Regions from separate parts of the Streptomyces sp. Je 1-332 genome, predicted to be linked through region 1. Evidence: riboswitches for the same ligand, from Rfam matches in the RefSeq annotation. Region 1 holds a riboswitch; each other region holds the start of a gene.

Region 1 (3,382 bases):
TCTCGGGGTCGGGCTGCCCGCAGACCGCGCTGACGACAGCGATCCCGGCCGCGCCGCTTCCCCTGACCGCGGCGGCCTCGGACACGCCGATCCCGCCGATGGCCACGCAGGGCAGCGGGCTCTCCCGGACGATGCGGGCCAAGCCGCCCAGACCGAGCGGGGCGTCCGCGTCCGGCTTGGTGGCCTGCGGGAACACCGGACCGACACCGAGGTGATCGACGGCATCGGGTACGTGCGCCAGCTGCTCGGGACGGCTGACGGACAGGCCGACGTACGCGTACGGGCCGAGCTGGTGCCTGGCGGTCGTGGGGGAGACGTCCCGCTGCCCGAGGTGGATGCCGTCCGCGCCCAGCCAGACCGCCACGTCCAGGCGGTCATTGACGATCAAGGGGACGCCGGTGTCCGCGAGTTCGGCCTGGATCGACCGGCCGAGCGCGCACAGCGTGCGGTCGTCGGCGTCCGGATCGCGCAACTGGACAGCGGTGACACCGCCCTTGACGGCGGCTGCCACGGTGGCGGCTACGCCGCGGTCGCCGCAGAGCCGGGTGTCGGTGACGAGATACAGGGACAGGTCGAGTGGTGGTCGCATGGGTGCTCCTTGGGGTCTCCCGGCCGGGGGAGGGCGTGGGGGCGTGGGAGACGCATCGGGAGGTGCTGGGAAAGAGGTGCTGGGGAAAGAGGTGTAGGGAAAGGGGAGGGCACCTGACATGCAGGAACCTTGAGTTATCCACAGGGGTGGGGGTGTGTGTCCGAGAGGGCTGGCAGACTTGGTGTTGGGGTCGCCCCCCTGGGCGGGCGGGGGCTGATCAGCGGCTGATTAGCGGCTGATCAGCCGCTGACATCCAGGCCGACCGCCCACCGCAAAACCCCGCGACATCCCCAACACCCGCGAGCTCAACGCAGGTTGAGAGCCTCGGTGAGCCGGTCCGGGCTGAGCTCGTGCAGCGCGTCGATCAGTGCGACCGCGAACGTGCCGGGACCCGTCGAGCGGGTGGCGGCGGTTTCCGCGGCCACCGTGAGCAGGCCCGTCGCGGCAGTGGCGGCCAGCAGCGCGTCGCCGGTGACGGCTGTGCAAGCGGCCACCAGGGCGCCGAGGGAGCAGCCGGTTCCCGTCACCAGGGGCAGCAGCGGATGCCCATTGGTCACGCGCACCACTCGCGTCCCGTCGGTGAGGACGTCCTCCGGTCCGCTCACGGCGACCGTGCAGCCGTAGCGTCGGCTCAGCGCGCCGGCCGCGGCCAGCGCCGCTTCGGGGGCGTCCGTGCTGTCCACGCCGCGCCCGCCCGCGCCGCCGCCGTCCAGCGCCAGGATCTCGGATGGGTTACCGCGGACGACCGCCGGGGGTGCGCTCTCCAGGAGTTCGTGGGCGAGCTCGGTGCGCCAGGGCAGCGGGCCGACCGCCACCGGGTCGAGCACCCACGGGCGCCCGGCCCCGGCCGCTTCCTTGACCGCGACGCGCATCGCCTCAGCCGTCACGGAGGTCACCGTCCCCAGGTTGACCAGGACGCCTCCGGCCACTCGGGCCAGTGCTCCGGCCTCCTCCGCGCTGTGCACCATCGCGGGGGCGGCCCCCGCCGCGAGCAGCACGTTCGCGGTGAACTGCGACACCACGACGTTGGTCAGGCAGTGCACAAGGGGTGCGGAGGTCCGCACCGACGCGATCACGTCCGCCACAGCAGCACGGGAAACGGCAGGGCCGTTCCGGGCAGGTATGGAGGCACTCTCCATCGTCAACACCCTTCCTACGCCGGCATTACCCGGTCCAGGTTCATGCGGTCGGCGGAAAGGGGATCAAGTCCCGTCCGCCCTCTCAGCCCGGCTACTCCCGAGCTCCCGCGGTGGTCACCACGCAATGTACCTCCTCCGGGAACACGAGTTCGCACTCGGGGCTCCGCTCGGCTCGACAGAGCGGGGGCGGGTGCCGGACTTCGGGTGGTGCGGCCAAGTGACGCCGGTCGTCGTCGCCTGCGTGCGATCACTCGCGAAGTCGAGAGCGATACTCACCCGGGGCCGCACCTCGGGCACGTCGGAAGGCGCGGCTGAAGGCGTGCGGAGAGCCGTATCCGACCGCGCCGGAGATCGACTCGACCGGCTCATCGGTGTCGCGGAGCCGGACGGACGCCAGATCGATGCGCCACTGCGTCACGTACGCGCCCGGCGTCTGCCCGAGGGCGGATCGGAAACGCCTGGACAGCGTCGCCCGGGAAACGCTCGTCGCGGCGGCCAGGGTCTCCGTGGTCCAGGGGTGCCCCGGGCGGGCGTGCACGCAGGCCAGAGCCTCGCGCACGACCGGATCACGCATCGCTCCCAGCCATGAGCCGGACCGCTCCTGCGGGTGGCGGGCCAGCCAGGCGCGTACGAACTGGACGAGCAGCAGGTCGACGATGCTGTTGACGGCGGCGGTGGTGCCGATCTGCGGCTGTGCGAGCTCCGCGGCGAGAAGTTCGACGGTTCTTCTGAGCTGGGCGTTCTCCCGGGCCGTGACGTGCATCGGCCGAGCGAGAGAGGTGAGCACCGGTGTGCGCACCTCCGCGTCCTGCTCGTAGCGCAGCACGATCACCTCCGTCTGCACCGGCGCCGAGCCCAGCCGCAGGGCCCGGCCGTCGCGCAAGGACCGGGCCGCCGCCTCACGGTCGCAGGAACCCATCGTCACGCCGGCGCCCCCGGCTATCCCGTGAGCGGTGCCCGGCGACACCAGGACGGCGTCTCCGGCCTGTACCTGAAGTGGTTTCTCGCCTGGGACGTGGAGCCACATGGTGCCGCGGGACACCACATGCAGTGCCGCTCCTGGAGAGGAGTCCAGCCGCAGGCCCCAGGTTCCTCCGGCCTTCAGCACGACCCCGAGCGCCCCACGCGCACCGGAAACACGCAAGACCTCCGCCAGCACATCCATGGGTCCATTCTCGTCCACTGCCGCGAACCGCCCACCAGCGGGCGAGACACATGTGTCCTGTTCCCCAGCCTCAGGCCACGTCGAGAACGACCTTTCCGTGCACCTTCCGCGCGAACAGCGCTTGGACGGCGTCGTCCACGTCCTGCCAGCCGCCTCGCAGTCCGACGGGTGCCGAGAGCCTCCCGGCGGCCATGAGGCCCAGCAGCTCCGTCAACTCCCCGCTGGTCGGCGTCATGTCGCCGAAGGTGGCGATGCTGCGGGGTTCGCCGAAGCCGAACAAGGCCCCTGCCGGGAAGGTGGTTTCCTGCCCTGAGGAGTAACCGACCAGGTGGATGGTGCCGCCCTCGGCGAGGGAATTCCACGCCTGGGCCACCAGCGGCCCGCCGACCGTGTCCAGGACAAGGTCGAACCGGCCCCCGGTCTCGGCCAGTTCGGCCAGTGCGGCCAGTTCGGTCAGGACTTTGTCGGCCCCGAGTTCGCGGAGCCCGG
Region 2 (3,382 bases), 1.9 Mb from region 1:
GTGACGGCTGTGTCGGACGGGAGAGTCATGCGTGCTGCTCCATGAAGTGCTGTGCTCGGGGGGTTCCGGCGAAGCGCAGAGGAGTGAACCCCTGTGCTTCGTCGGGCAGTTCACCGGTGGTCAGGGCGTGCGCCATCACGTCGCCGGTCACGGGCGTCAGGAGTACGCCGTTGCGGTAGTGCCCGGTGGCCAGCTGGAGGCCGGGCAGCGCGGTCGGGCCGAGCATCGGCGCGTTGTCGGGGGAGCCGGGGCGCAGGCCCGCCCGGGTCTCCGTCAGCGGCAGTTCCGTGATGCCCGGTACGAGCTCATGGGCGTCCCGGAGCAGCTCGTACACGCCGCCGGCCGTGACCGTCGTGTCCCAGCCGAGTTCCTCGCTGGTCGCGCCGACGACGAGCTCGCCGTTCTCGCGCGGCACCAGGTAGACGTGACTGCCGCGCACGACGGCGCGCACGGTGCGGCTCAGGAACGGCGCGTACCGCTGCGGCACGGTGAGCCGCAGCACCTGCCCCTTCACCGGGCGCACGGGCGGCAGTACGCCCTCCGGGACCCCGTCGAGGCGCCCGCTGAGGCTGCCTCCGGCGAGCACGGTGTGACCGGCCTCCAGGGCGGTGCCGTCGGCGAGGACGACTCCGGTGGCCCGGTCGGCCACGACCGTAAGGCGCTCCGCCCACGCGTGGTGGAAGATCACGCCCGCCCGCTCGCAGGCCAGGAGGAGCGCAGCGGCGAGTCTGCGAGGGTCGATCTGGTGATCGCCGTCGACCCGAAGCCCGCCCCGGACGCCCGGCGCGAGCATCGGCTCCAGACGGCGGCACTCGCGCCCGCTCAGCCACTCCGAAGCGAGCCCCGACCGCTGCTGAAGAGCGTGCAGCTCACGCAGGTGCGCACGGTCGTCGGAGTCGAGGGCGACGGCGAGCGTGCCGCTCGCGCGGTAGCCGAGATCGAGGCCGCTCGCCTCCGTCAGCTCGGCCGCGAAGTCGGGATAGCGCTGCGCGGAGGCCACGTTCAGGGCGAGCAGCGTCTGCTCCCCGTAGTGCAGCTCGGTGACGGCGGCCAGCATGCCCGCGGCCACCTGCGCCGCGCCGCCGCCGGGCTCGGGGTCCACGACCGCGACGGACAGGCCGCGCTGCGCCGCCCGCCAGGCCGTGACCAGGCCGATGATGCCGCCCCCGACGACCAGGACGTCGGTCGTGCTCGCGCCGGTCGTACTCGTCGTGTGGGGTGGTGTACGTGGATGCATGGGTGTCCAGCCCCTCCCTTCGCCGGCATGACCCGGATCAGGTTCGTACGGTCGGAGGCCGTCCAGCCTCCCTCTCAGCCCGGTGCGTCCGGGCTCCCGCGAGTGCTCTGCACGGCAACCTTAGCCTTTGGCGTCCCGGCGTAGTAGGGCAGCTGTGCGGTCAGGGGCTGTGACGGTGTGTCAGAGATCTCCCCGCCGCGCCCTGAGGCGCGCGCCATCCGCCGTCCTACAGTGATCGGGTGAGTGAGCAGCGGAGGCAGGAAGAGCGCCGGGTCGTCATCGCGGGCGCGGGGATGGCCGGCGTGCAGACCGCCGTGGCGCTGCGCGAGCAGGGGTTCACCGGTGCGGTCACCCTGATCGGCGCGGAACCCCACCAGCCGTACGACAGGCCGCCGCTGTCCAAGGCCGTGCTGCTCGGCAAGGCGGAGGGCTCCGCCTTCGACATCGACTTCGAGGCCCTCGGCATCGAGCTGAGCCTGGGCCACGAGGTCACGGGCGTGCGCCCCGCGGAGCACGAACTGGACACCGAGCGTGGCCCGGTCCCGTACGACGCCCTGGTCATCGCCACCGGCGCCGCGCCGATCCTGCTGCCCGGCGCCTCCGGGGTTCCCGGGGTCCATCTGCTGCGCACCCTGGACGACGCCGAGCGGCTGCGGCCCGTGCTCGCCGAACAGCGCCGCATCGTGGTCGTCGGCGCGGGCTGGATCGGCGCCGAGTTCGCGACCGCCGCGCGTGAGGCGGGCTGTTCGGTCACCGTCGTCGAGGCCGCGGAGCGACCGCTGGCCGGGGCCCTGCCCGCGGAGGTCGCGGCGCCCATGGCGGCTTGGTACGCCGACTCCGGGGCCGACCTGCGCACCCACGCGCGCGTGGACCGCGTCGAACCCGGCAGCGTCTTCCTGACCGACGGCACCCGGCTGCCCGCGGACGCGGTCGTCGTCGGCATCGGCGCACGCCCCGCCACGGCCTGGCTCGCGGACTCCGGCATCACCCTGGGCGCCCACCGGGAGGTCCTCGCCGACGACCACCTGCGGACCTCGGAGCCCGACGTGTACGCGGTCGGCGACTGCTCCTCCTTCCCTTCGGGAAGGTATGGCGAGCGCCTCCTCGTCCACCACTGGGACAACGCCCTGCAGGGCCCGCGCACGGTGGCGGCGAACATCATCGGCGATACCCCTTCGGCGTACGACCCCGTCCCGTACTTCTGGTCCGAGCAGTTCGGCCGCTTCGTCCAGTACGCCGGGCACCACGCCTCCGCCGACGAGCTGGTGTGGCGCGGCGACCCCTTGGGCGTCGCCTGGACCGTGTGCTGGCTGCGCGGGGGCGTCCTGGTGGCCGTCCTCGCGGTGGGCCGTCCCAGGGACCTGGCGCAGGGCCGCAAGCTGATCGAGGCGGGCGCAGGCCTCTCCGCCGAACTGGCCTCTGACCCCGCGGTCCCCCTGAAGAAGGCCGTGCTCCCGTAGCGGTTGCGTCGTGACCGGGGGGCCGCTGCCCGGCCGCTGTCGGTGCCCGGAGATACGCTTGACCCCGTGACCGAGATTGACGCAAAGACTGATGCTCTCGTCCCTGAGTGGCTCCACCTCCCCGACATCGCGGAAATGCTCGACGTCGAGGTGACGCGTGTGCGCCAGCTGGTCAAGGAGGGCCAGCTGATCGCCGTACGCCGTGGTGAGAACCGCGCGCTCCAGGTGCCGGCCGCCTTCATCGACGGCGACAAGATCGTCAAGGGCCTCACCGGCACCCTGACGCTCCTGAGGGACGACGGCTTCAACGACGAAGAGATGCTGGAGTGGCTCTTCACTCCCGACCCGACCCTGCCCGGCACGCCCGCGCAGGCCCTGAGCGAGAATCGCGGCACGGAGGTGAAGCGCCGCGCCCAGGCGCTCGCCGTCTGACCGACACGGAAAACCGTTGCGTACGGGCCGTGTGTCCCCCGGGACACACGGCCCGTAGGCCACCGACGACCCGGGGGGACCTCTTCATGGCCACCAAGCCTGCCCGCGAGCAGCTCGCCGACGCCCGCCTCTACCTCTGCGTGGATGCCCGCAAGCGCCAGGGAGACCTCCCCGAGTTCCTCGACGCGGTCCTCGGCGGCGGCGTCGACATCGTGCAGCTGCGGGACAAGGGCATGGAGGCGGCCGAGGAGCT
Region 3 (3,382 bases), 5.7 Mb from region 1:
TGAAGAAGACGTGCGCGAGCAGGATCGCCCACACCGTCGTGTCGAGGCGTACGCCCCACATCTCGTCGAGCAGCCCGCCCCGGCCGAGCAGCGCGAGGAACGCGGTCCCGACGACGACGGTCGGCAGCACGAACGGCACCGTGACGACGGCCCGCAGAATCTGCTTGCCCCTGAACTCGAAGCGCGCGAAGACGTACGCGCCGGGGAGCGCGATCAGCAGGGTGAGCGCCGTCGAGGCGAGCGCCTGCCAGGTGGTGAACCACAGCACGTGCCGGACGTCGGACTGCCCGACGACCTCCGCGATCCGCCCGAACTGCCACTGGCCGCCGACCTTCAGGCCCCGCGCGACGATCGCGGCGACCGGATAGGCGAAGAAGACCGCGAAGAACGCGACGGGCACGGCCATGAGACCGAGCCGCGCCGCGCTCCCGCGCGCGAGCCCCTTACGGGACGTGCCTACTTCAGTACGAGCGAGGTCCACGACTTGACCCACTGCTCGCGGTTGTCGGCGATCTTCTTCGGAGCCATGGTCTCCGGCTTGTCGACGCTCACGCCGTGCTCCGTGAACAGCTCCGGCAGCTTGCTGCCCTCGCGGACCGGGTTCACGAACATGTTCAGCGGCATGTCCTCCTGGAACTCGGCGCTGATCAGGAAGTCGAGGAGCGCCTTGCCGCCCTTCTCGTTCTGGGCGTTGCCCAGCAGACCCGCGTACTCGACCTGCCGGAAGCAGGTGCCGGTCGCGACGCCGGTCGGCGCCTCCTTGGGCTGCGGCTTGGCGTAGCGCACCTCGACGGGCGGGGACGAGGCGTAGGAGACGACGAGCGGCCGGTCTCCCTTGGCCTTCTTGCCGCCGGCGGACCCGGAGAACTCCTCGTTGTAGGCCTGCTCCCAGCCGTCGACGACCTTGACGCCGTTGTCCTTGAGCTTCTTCCAGTAGCCCTGCCAGCCGTCGTCGCCGTACTGGGCGGCGGTGCCGAGCAGGAACCCGAGGCCGGGGGACGAGGTCGAGGCGTTCTCGGTGACCAGCAGATCCTTGTACGCGGGCTTGGTCAGATCGGCGAAGGACTCCGGCGGCGCGAGCTTCTTGTCGGCGAAGTACTTCTTGTCGTAGTTGACGCAGATGTCGCCGCTGTCGACGGGCGTGACCCGGTGCTTCCCCTGATCGACGCGGAACTGCGAGGCGATCTGGTCCGAGCCCTTGGCCTCGTACGACTGGAAGAGGCCGTTGTCGAGCGCACGCGACAGAAGCGTGTTGTCGACGCCGAAGAAGACGTCGCCCTGCGGGTTGTCCTTGGACAGGATCGCCTTGTTCACGGCGGCGCCCGCGTCCCCGTCCTTGAGGACGTCGACCTTGTACCCGGAGCTCTTCTCGAACGCCTTCAGTACGTCCTTCGAGACGTTGAAGGAGTCATGGGTGACGAGCGTGACGCTCTTGGAGTCGGCCTTGTCGCCGCTGTCGGACGAGCCGCCGCACGCGGAGAGCGCGACGAGCCCGACGCTCACCGCGACCGCGGTGAGCGTGATCTTCTTGGTGGTGCTCACTGAATTCATTCCTCCTGGAGTGACCAGGAAGAGACGCGGCCCTGCCCGCGGACCGAAGGGCCGGCGGGCAGGGCGCAACAGCTTGAGTGATGTCCGAACTTCCTACCCGGAATGACCCGGGCAAGGTTCAGAGGGTCTGCGGCCAACCTGTCCTTGGCTGCCGCACTCTCAGCGCTGTGGCGCTCCCCTGTCGGAATATGAAGATGTGTTTCGGATATGAAGTTGTCTTCTCACTCTGAAGTTGTGTTTCGGCCAGCCTAACGCTCTGCCGCGGCGAGCTGACCGCACGCCCCGTCGATCTCCTGGCCACGGGTGTCACGCACCGTGACGGGCACCCCATGAGCGGCGATGGCGTTCACGAAGGCCCTCTCGTCCTCCGGCCGCGACGCGGTCCACTTCGAGCCCGGCGTCGGGTTCAGCGGGATCAGGTTCACGTGCACGGGCTTGTTCTTGAGCAGCCGCCCGAGCCGGTCACCGCGCCACGCGTGGTCGTTGATGTCCCGGATCAGCGCGTACTCGATGGACAGGCGGCGCCCCGACTTGGCGGCGTACTCCCACCCTGCCTCAAGCACCTCGCGCACGTTCCAGCGCGTGTTGACGGGTACGAGGGTGTCGCGGAGCTCGTCGTCGGGCGCGTGCAGCGAGATGGCGAGGCGGCACTTGAAGCCCTCGTCAGCGAACCGGTGGATGGCGGGCACGAGGCCCACGGTCGACACTGTGATGCCACGCTGCGAGAGGCCGACCCCGTCGGGCTCGGGGTCGGTCAGCCGGCGGATCGCCCCGGTCACGCGGTTGTAGTTGGCGAGCGGCTCGCCCATCCCCATGAAGACGATGTTGGAGAGCCGCGCGGGCCCACCGGGAATCTCCCCGTCGCGCAGGGCCCGCATCCCGTCCACGATCTGGTGCACGATCTCGGCGGTGGACAGGTTCCGGTCGAGACCGGCCTGTCCGGTCGCGCAGAACGGGCAGTTCATCCCGCACCCGGCCTGCGACGAGATACACATCGTCACGCGGTCGGGATAGCGCATGAGCACGGACTCGACGAGCGTCCCGTCGAACAACCGCCACAGCGTCTTACGGGTGGTGTCGTCGTCGCAGCTGATGTGCCGCACCACGGACATCAGCTCGGGAAGCAGCGCCTCCTGGAGCTTCCCGCGCGAACCGGCGGGAATGTCGGTCCACTGCTCCGGGTCGTGCGCGTACCGCGCGAAGTAGTGCTGCGAGAGCTGCTTGGCGCGAAACGGTTTCTCGCCTGCGGCGGCGACGGCTTCCTTGCGCTCGGCGGGCGTGAGGTCGGCGAGATGCCGCGGCGGCTTCTTGGCTCCGCGGGGCGCGACGAAGGTGAGTTCTCCGGGTACAGGCATGGTGATTCCAGTGTCGCAGACTGCGGGAGCGCCACCCGGCCACCGTTCGGCGGAGGGTGCCCGGCCCAGGGGGCGGGGCTCCGTGGGCCTCTCGAAGTCGGTCGACAGGGCCTCTCACAGTGCGCCATCATGTGGTCACACAAGGTAAGTCAGCGTGTCGAGTGACTGCCGGCGAGGGGGACCCAGTGGAACCATCCGACGCACCCATCGCCCTCGACCGCGATGTGTTCATGCGCAGCCTCATCCGTGAACTGGCGCGCGTCCTTGAGGACGTCGTCGGTCTGGAGGAGGCGGCGGGTTACGTCAGCCTCGTCAGTCAGACCATCGGCGACGACATCAACGGCCAGTACACCAAAGCACTGTCGGTCGACCGTCTCGACCGCGTGCAGGTGGCGAAGGTCATGGTCGACCTCAAGAAGCGGCTCGGCGGGGGCTTCTTCGTCGTGGAAGAGAACGACCGGCGCATCGTCCTCGGC

What was found. Region 1 has a riboswitch for thiamine pyrophosphate ahead of thiM (hydroxyethylthiazole kinase). Riboswitches for the same ligand answer to the same signal wherever they lie in the genome.
Region 2: another riboswitch for thiamine pyrophosphate. It lies ahead of thiO (glycine oxidase ThiO); the one in region 1 lies ahead of thiM (hydroxyethylthiazole kinase).
Region 3: another riboswitch for thiamine pyrophosphate. It lies ahead of ABXJ52_RS26910 (thiamine ABC transporter substrate-binding protein); the one in region 1 lies ahead of thiM (hydroxyethylthiazole kinase).

The regions. Positions count from the first base shown of each region.
Region 1 covers NZ_CP160402.1:194,132-197,513, reverse strand. Annotated here, with positions in the region: gene thiE (thiamine phosphate synthase) at 1-589, opposite strand, end outside; gene thiM (hydroxyethylthiazole kinase) at 895-1,674, opposite strand; TPP riboswitch at 1,722-1,847, opposite strand; gene ABXJ52_RS00965 (AraC family transcriptional regulator) at 1,976-2,893, opposite strand; gene ABXJ52_RS00960 (zinc-binding dehydrogenase) at 2,964-3,382, opposite strand, start outside.
Region 2 covers NZ_CP160402.1:2,109,693-2,113,074, reverse strand. Annotated here, with positions in the region: gene thiS (sulfur carrier protein ThiS) at 1-29, opposite strand, end outside; gene thiO (glycine oxidase ThiO) at 26-1,237, opposite strand; TPP riboswitch at 1,235-1,347, opposite strand; gene ABXJ52_RS09825 (FAD-dependent oxidoreductase) at 1,531-2,697, shown strand; gene ABXJ52_RS09820 (Rv2175c family DNA-binding protein) at 2,764-3,129, shown strand; gene thiE (thiamine phosphate synthase) at 3,216-3,382, shown strand, end outside.
Region 3 covers NZ_CP160402.1:5,909,748-5,913,129, reverse strand. Annotated here, with positions in the region: gene ABXJ52_RS26915 (iron ABC transporter permease) at 1-406, opposite strand, end outside; gene ABXJ52_RS26910 (thiamine ABC transporter substrate-binding protein) at 457-1,551, opposite strand; TPP riboswitch at 1,624-1,741, opposite strand; gene rlmN (23S rRNA (adenine(2503)-C(2))-methyltransferase RlmN) at 1,800-2,906, opposite strand; gene ABXJ52_RS26900 (methanogen output domain 1-containing protein) at 3,092-3,382, shown strand, end outside.